2 regions of the Marinilactibacillus sp. 15R genome follow, and region 2 is predicted to be linked to the other one. Evidence: riboswitches for the same ligand, from Rfam matches in the RefSeq annotation. Region 2 holds a riboswitch; the other holds the start of a gene.
The links. A riboswitch is a leader RNA that binds a small molecule or an ion and turns the genes downstream of it on or off. The one in region 2 is predicted to bind thiamine pyrophosphate.
Positions count from the first base shown of each region.

Region 1: linked by a shared signal. The riboswitch ahead of thiW (energy coupling factor transporter S component ThiW) and the one ahead of thiT (energy-coupled thiamine transporter ThiT) in region 2 are both predicted to bind thiamine pyrophosphate.

Region 1 covers NZ_CP017761.1:360,358-363,973, forward strand. The annotation lists gene thiE (thiamine phosphate synthase) at 1-331, opposite strand, end outside; gene BKP56_RS01645 (hydroxyethylthiazole kinase) at 319-1,134, opposite strand; gene thiW (energy coupling factor transporter S component ThiW) at 1,135-1,647, opposite strand; TPP riboswitch at 1,734-1,822, opposite strand; gene BKP56_RS01655 (carbonic anhydrase) at 2,021-2,668, opposite strand; gene rpsI (30S ribosomal protein S9) at 3,080-3,472, opposite strand; gene rplM (50S ribosomal protein L13) at 3,486-3,616, opposite strand, start outside.
Region 2 covers NZ_CP017761.1:1,681,156-1,684,771, reverse strand. The annotation lists gene cls (cardiolipin synthase) at 1-531, opposite strand, end outside; gene thiT (energy-coupled thiamine transporter ThiT) at 760-1,329, opposite strand; TPP riboswitch at 1,417-1,523, opposite strand; gene BKP56_RS08315 (ribonuclease J) at 1,552-3,231, opposite strand; gene BKP56_RS08310 (biotin--[acetyl-CoA-carboxylase] ligase) at 3,438-3,616, shown strand, end outside.

The sequences.
Region 1 (3,616 bases), 1.3 Mb from region 2:
TAGAAACACCTAGTAACTTTTCACCACCAATTAATGAACGGACTACTTTTACTGGCATTTCATCGTCCCCAATGTGTACTCCGGCCGCATTAACTGCCAGACAAATATCGACTCGATCATTAATAATCAAAGGAATATCATAAAGGTCCGTGATTTGTTTGACTGCTACCGCTAACTCATAAAATCGATTTGTCGTAATAGCTTTTTCCCGCAGTTGCACCATCGTTACGCCATTTTGACAAGCTGTTTCAATAATGTTTAAAAATTCTTCGTCACTAAAATCATATCTGCCTGTGACCAAATAAAGTGTCAACTCTTTCATTTTTTCCATCCTTTCGCCTGCTCATACCATTTTTCTGACATCTGTAAAGACAACTGATTTAATGTCTGCTGACGAAAATCTGCAAGCCCAAAACTTAACTGCTTCGCCTTTTCTCCACAAATATTGAAATAACTAACTGCCCCGGCTATCGCTTCAGTAGAACCATGACCTTCACCTAACAGAGCAGCTATAATCGCTCCAACAATATCTCCGGTTCCTGTGAAGCGGTCTAATTCATCTACCCCATTATTCAATACTATGACCTGTTTCTGGTTAACAACCAAGTCTTTCTGCCCGGTAGCTAAAAATGTTGTCGCTGGATAAAGGCCTCCAATTTCCTGCAGAGCATCAATCAATTCATTTAAATTGTCTTCTCCTTGGTCCCACATACTACCATCGACTCCACGACCCTGACTAGGCAAACCACAAAAATGACGGAATTCAGAAATATTACCTTTGACTACAGCGGGATGAGTTTCTACTAAGGAAATACCTATTTGGTTTCGTATATCACTAACCCCATAACCAACTAGGTCCACTACAGTGGGTTTCCTTGTTCTAGTAGCGTAACTACTGGCTGCTAGCAGGCTTTCTTGACGTTGTTCAGATAAATGACCTAAATTCAGTAATAATGCACTGGTTTTCTCAAAAAGTTGTGAGAATTCCCTAGGATCATCTGCCATTATCGGCTTTGCACCAATATACAACAAGGCATTTGCGATTGATTCACAAGTGATCTCATTGGTAATACATTGGACCAGTGGTGCATTTTCTAAAGGGAAAATTTTTGAAAAATCAATATTCATCTTCATTTAGTACTCCTCCCAAAATAAACGCTGAGATTTTTTGAAAATGGATGTTTCTTTTAATTTGACTAATACTAAGAATGCAATAACTGAACCGATCAATGTTGCACCAATAAATCTAGGTGTATAGATAAACCAATATAGTTCTTGCTGGCTGCCGGTAAACCAAACCATTACTGGATAAGACAGTAATGATCCAATTAATCCTGTACCAATAATTTCCCCAATCATTGATCCGATGATTTTCCCACTCCATCTATAGAAGAGACCGGCAAAAAAGGCTCCAAAGACCGCTCCAGTCAAAGCAAGCGGAGGAATCCCCATCAGCAGCATGCGGATTATTCCACATACAAAAGCCATCAAAGTTCCATACACCGGGCCTAATAAAACACCCGCAATGATATTCATTACACTAGACATCGGTGCCATTCCCTCAATTCGTAACAATGGCGACAAGACTACATCCAGTGCAATCATCAGAGATAACAATGTTAGTTTGTGGATTCGATTTTTTTCCACGCAAAAAAACTCCTTTCTGCGAAAAGCAAAAGGAGTACAGTCTGAGACAAACAGAAAAAGACTATCAAAATAAAAATTGAGTCCATTCGTTTACAACTACATTTCCCTGCGCCAGTTCTAACTGTATCAGGTTCCATGGGTATAATCTCAGCATAAAGCACCCCAAATGTTTCTATTCAATTAGGTAAAGTATAACATATCTATTTTGTTATCGCTATTTAGTCTTGGAATTCATAATTCAGCACTTAAACTCTATATGATTGAGTAAAAAAGAACATCCTTAAGCAGAAAGTTTTGAGAACACTGCTATATTTTTCAAAAATAGTCAGGAACTTCAAACTTTTATTTCTTTTTACTTTAATCATAATCGTTCTTACTGATGTATGTTCTGGTACTCATCAGATTTGCAGAATGAACGAGTTGTTTCATCATAGACGAACACATCACCTGATTTGATATCATAATGCCAACCTTCTACTTCAAGTTCTCCTTTTGCAATCAACTGCTGGATCTGAGGGTAACTTTTCAAATTATTGAGTTGAGTAATCACATTCAACTGCTCCATCAGTCTAGCCTTGGATTCTGCATCTTTATGATGGTGACTGTGTTCAACTTTCACTTTTATATTTTCCAGTGGCTTCAAGTATTGTTGTGTATAAGGGAGTTGGTCCAGTTTCTCCTGTCCTTCAAGTGCCGCAGCACACCCTCCACAATTTGAATGTCCGCAGATAATAACTTCTCTTACTTTAAGGACTTCTATCGCAAATTCAATAGCAGATACCGTTGTAAAGTCATTATGGCTGACTTCATATGCAGGGACCGTATTCGCAATATTGCGAATCGTAAATATTTCTCCTGGATTGCTGCCTATTAATCTCTCGGGATTAACTCGCGAGTCAGAGCACGCAATAAATAGTGTGTGTGGATTTTGAACCTGTTCTAAATCATGATACAGCTGCTCATGTTTTTTATACGTTACTTCTTTAAAATTTTTCAATCCATTTTTTAATCGTAAAAGCATGTTTCTCCTCCATTATACCTAAATAGGTTCTTACTATATCATATTTACGTTGCATAATTCGAAGAGAAAACCCTAATTTTTAAACATTTTTATTGGATATAGATTACAACTTCACAACTATATTTAATTGTTTTCTTGCTGGGTATATCTTTTCTACTTATTCAAATCAATTAATCTACCACAAATAACGATACCTACAGCGTTAACTCCCACTACTGATAATACAAGATTCCTTAGAAATATTTTATAAATTTCCCGACATATTCTGAAAAAAATTCAAAAAAGATCTTTTTGAAATTATATTAAGGGAATACTTAGCTTTTTTTATAATTACTGTCACACAAATGGATATATCAAATTTATTTGAGGTAAAAAAAGAACCCCAACGAATGAGGTTCTCCAAGATAAATATTAACGTTTTGAGAATTGTGGTGATTTACGCGCTTTTTTGCGACCTGGTTTTTTACGTTCAACCATACGAGGGTCACGAGTTAATAAACCAGCAGCTTTAAGTGGTCCGCGGAAATCTGGGTCTACTGTTAATAGTGCACGAGCAATCCCGTGACGAGCAGCACCAGCTTGTCCAGCGTATCCTCCACCTTGAACATTAATTCTAATGTCATAGCTGTCCACTGTATCTGTAATAGCAAGAGGTTGTCTTACAATTAGATGCAAGTGTTCAAAGTTTAAATATTCAGTAATGTCTTTACCGTTGAATGTGATGTTACCAGAACCTGGAGTCATGATTACGCGAGCTGTAGAATTTTTACGACGACCAGTTCCGAAATATTGTACTTGAGCCAATGAATGTACCTCCTTAAATTAAGTTCGTGATGTCTAATGTTTCTGGTTGTTGAGCTTGGTTTTTGTGCTCAGGTCCAGCATATACGTGTAATTTTCTGAATTGAGTACTTCCTAAAGAGTTATGTGGAAGCATTCCTTTGATAG
Region 2 (3,616 bases):
TACTTCTACCCCATTTTCAGCACGCTCTTCTAATGCGTTCAACAAACGAGTTCCGATTCCATCAGCTTTAAAAATATAATAGGTTACATGTATATGATGTTTAGCTTTATTAATATCTTTAATCAATTTATCAAATTTTTCTTTTCCATCAGTTATGATATCTACTTTGTTCCCTTTAGTTAAAATTGATTCATTACTTTCCAGAAAAAGAGAGACTAATTCTAATGTAGTATCCAAATGTTCGGTTTCTAGTAAAGCAAGATTTTCTGTTTCAATCAATTGCTTTTGAGCTTCAACAAGCTGATTCATTCCAATTCTTTTCTGAGAACGAATATCGAAAATATTTTCTTTAGAAATTTTTCTTCCTAAAAATAAATAGATGATGAATCCAACTCCTGGTAACATTGTAATAACCAGCAGCCATGCCCATATAGCTGCAATATCCCGTTCTCTTTCTCTAAATACGGTAAATAACGCTAACCCAGAATTAATAAAAATAAAAAGCCAAAAAACTATTCTAATAATCTCCATCTCTATCTCCTTATTACTTTCGTCTCAAAACGACGCACAACTTGTTGTAAAATCAATTATTTTTGAGTTTCTCATCTAGTGTACACTATAGCTAGTTTACTCGTCCACTTATATTTTCAGTTCTTTTCATATTCCATATTCTTAATATAATGACTATGTAAAATATTTTGAAAAATGATAAAACAGCCTCTATTATTTAGAGACTGTTTTATCATTTTTTTGTTTTTTTTACTTCTTAATTTTCGGAACAAACATCGACGGTGCTCGGTTAAATAATAAAATTAGTACTACTACTGTGACAGCAATAGTGGAAAGCATGCTGGCCCCATTAAACAATAAAGAAAATGTTATAGGATCCAATCCCCATACTGCATAATCTCCAAAAAAGAATACTCCCGCTACAAAATGCCAGAACCAGCGAGCTAATGAACCAATAAACGTTGTTATGATAAGATATTTTTTAGCTGTTTGTGTTGATTGATCTTTTATACTTTGAATAATTTTTTTACTATAATATCCAGCAAATCCAACAGATGTAAATGCGATCGTATACTCAATAATAAATTGATATATATTCAATATATAAGCTGTTCCAGCTACTACATGTAAGATTCCCCATAAAAACCCAGCAAATAACCCAGGTAATGTTCCTCTTCTAACAGCAAAAAATGTTAATGGAATAGTTCCTAGAGATATACTGAATGACGAACCGATCCCTACTGGAATCAATGACAAAATCATTGCTATAGCTGCAAACAGTGTCCCTTCTAAATAAACTCTTAACTTTTCGTTCTGCATAAAAAAATTCCTCCTATAGTGTCTATATATACTAGAGGAGGAGTCAATTGAGTTAATCACAGCAAAAAAGTATACTCTATACTTATATACCGAATTTAGGTACTCTCCCTACGCACGTACGAACGTACAGGTTCAAAGGGTCTAGACTTATAGTCTACTCTCAGCCAATTCAATCGGCTCCCCTAGTACAATATAGTTAATTATGAAGACTCAATCAATCACTTAACTGAATCGACGGTTTTGGTTCACTTCCATTATAACAGGTAAAATGATCGGACGTCTACGAGTTTTTTTAAATAAGTGATTTCCTAATTCTTCTCGAATATCTTGTTTGATAGATCCCCAATCAAAATCATTATGTTCCAAATTTTTACGAACAACTTGTTTTACAATATCATTCGATTCATTGATCAGATCTTGACTCTCTTTGACAAATACAAATCCTCTTGTCACAATGTGTGGACCCGAAACAACCGTCCTTTTCTTTCTATCAATTGTTACGACAGCTACAAAGATTCCGTCTTCTGAAAGTAATCTACGATCTCTCAGCACAATATTTCCAATATCACCGATTCCGATTCCATCAATTAAAGTATTGTCAGCAGAGACTTGTCCAGTCTGGTTCATTTTACCATTTTGATAGTTCAAAACATCACCATTGCTTAAAATGAAAATATTTGAATTCGATATGCCAGTTTCATTAGCAAGATCTGCATGTGCTGCTAGCATACGATATTCTCCTTGAATCGGAATAAAGTACTCTGGTCTAAGCAGATTAATCATAAGTTGCAAATCATTTGGTGTAGCATGACCGGAAGCTTTCATATTATCAGATATATGTTTTACAGTTGCTCCTGCCCGGTATATTAGGTTTTCTGTTTCAGCAACTGTTACTTCCATTGAAATAGAAGGACTCGTTGCAATAAAGATAAGATCTCCAGATTTAATATTTACTTGACCATGATTTCCAGTAGCCATACGATTTAAAGTTTTGATTGGTTCTCCAGAAGCTCCTGTTTCAAGGACTAAAATTTGTTCATCATCATACTGGTCTATTTTATCCACAGGCACAATCAGATTTTCATCTGGTAGATTCAACTTGTCAAGTTTGATAGCTGTTTCAATGATTGCTTCTAAATTACGACCAGTTATAAATACTTTTCTGCCTGAGTCTTGAGCTGCATTTAATATTTGTTGAATACGTAAGATATTACTTGCTACTGCTGCTACAATAATACGGCTGCTTGTATCTTGAAAAATATCCAATACTTCTTCTTGAACTTTCTTTTCAGAAACGTTTTCTGATGTACTTTCTGCTTCATTTGAATCACTTAATAGAGCAAGCACACCTTCTTTGCCAATCTCAGAAATCTGAGAAAAGTCTGTACGATAGCTGTCACTTGCACTTTGGTCAAATTTAAAGTTTCCAGTATAAACAATGTTTCCTTCATCTGTTTTAACAGATATACCCATTGAATCTGGAATGGTGTGAGTTGTTCTAAAAAACTTCACCAAATTTCCATGAAAATCTATCTCAGTGTGCTCATCAATAACATGATAATCATCAAATTTTGTACCAAGATTGGTCTCTTTAACCATAAGTTTTGCCAAGGCAATCGTCAATTCTGATCCGAATACAGGTGCATTAAATGTATTTAAAAAATATGGTAATGCGCCTATTGCATCTTCATGACCGTGAGATAAGAAAACTCCAGCTATACGATCTTTATTTTCAAGCAAATAGCTAAAGTCTGGAATAACTGCATCAATTCCATATAAATCATCTTCTGGATACATTAATCCACAATCTAGAACAAACAAGTCCTCTCCTGATTCTACTACATATAAATTCTTTCCGTTTTCTCTTACTCCTCCAAAAGGAATAATCTTAATATTACTCAAATTTTTCACCTCTAAAAGTTGATTTACGTATAATTCAATTTATTTTTATTATTCTTGCAATAATTCATAATACATCCGTTCAATCTACACTACTTTAAGTATAGCATAGAAATTCAGTATTTCCTACTGGTAGAAAGTCGACTTTTGTTCTTTAGAACTGTATACTAATTAATTGATGGAACTGATTTTAAGAAAGGTGTGCTACTGTGAATGTAATCGAAATGAAAACACTACTATTAGATCATCTAAATAAAGTGTATCCTCAAAGCGAAACAATCCAAATTCTGATGTCGCTTATTTCTTCAGATCAGGACATCCTAATTCAATTAGTAACAGAGTTATTACTAGAAGATAAAATGCCTTTAGTACGAATGCAGCAAGAAAT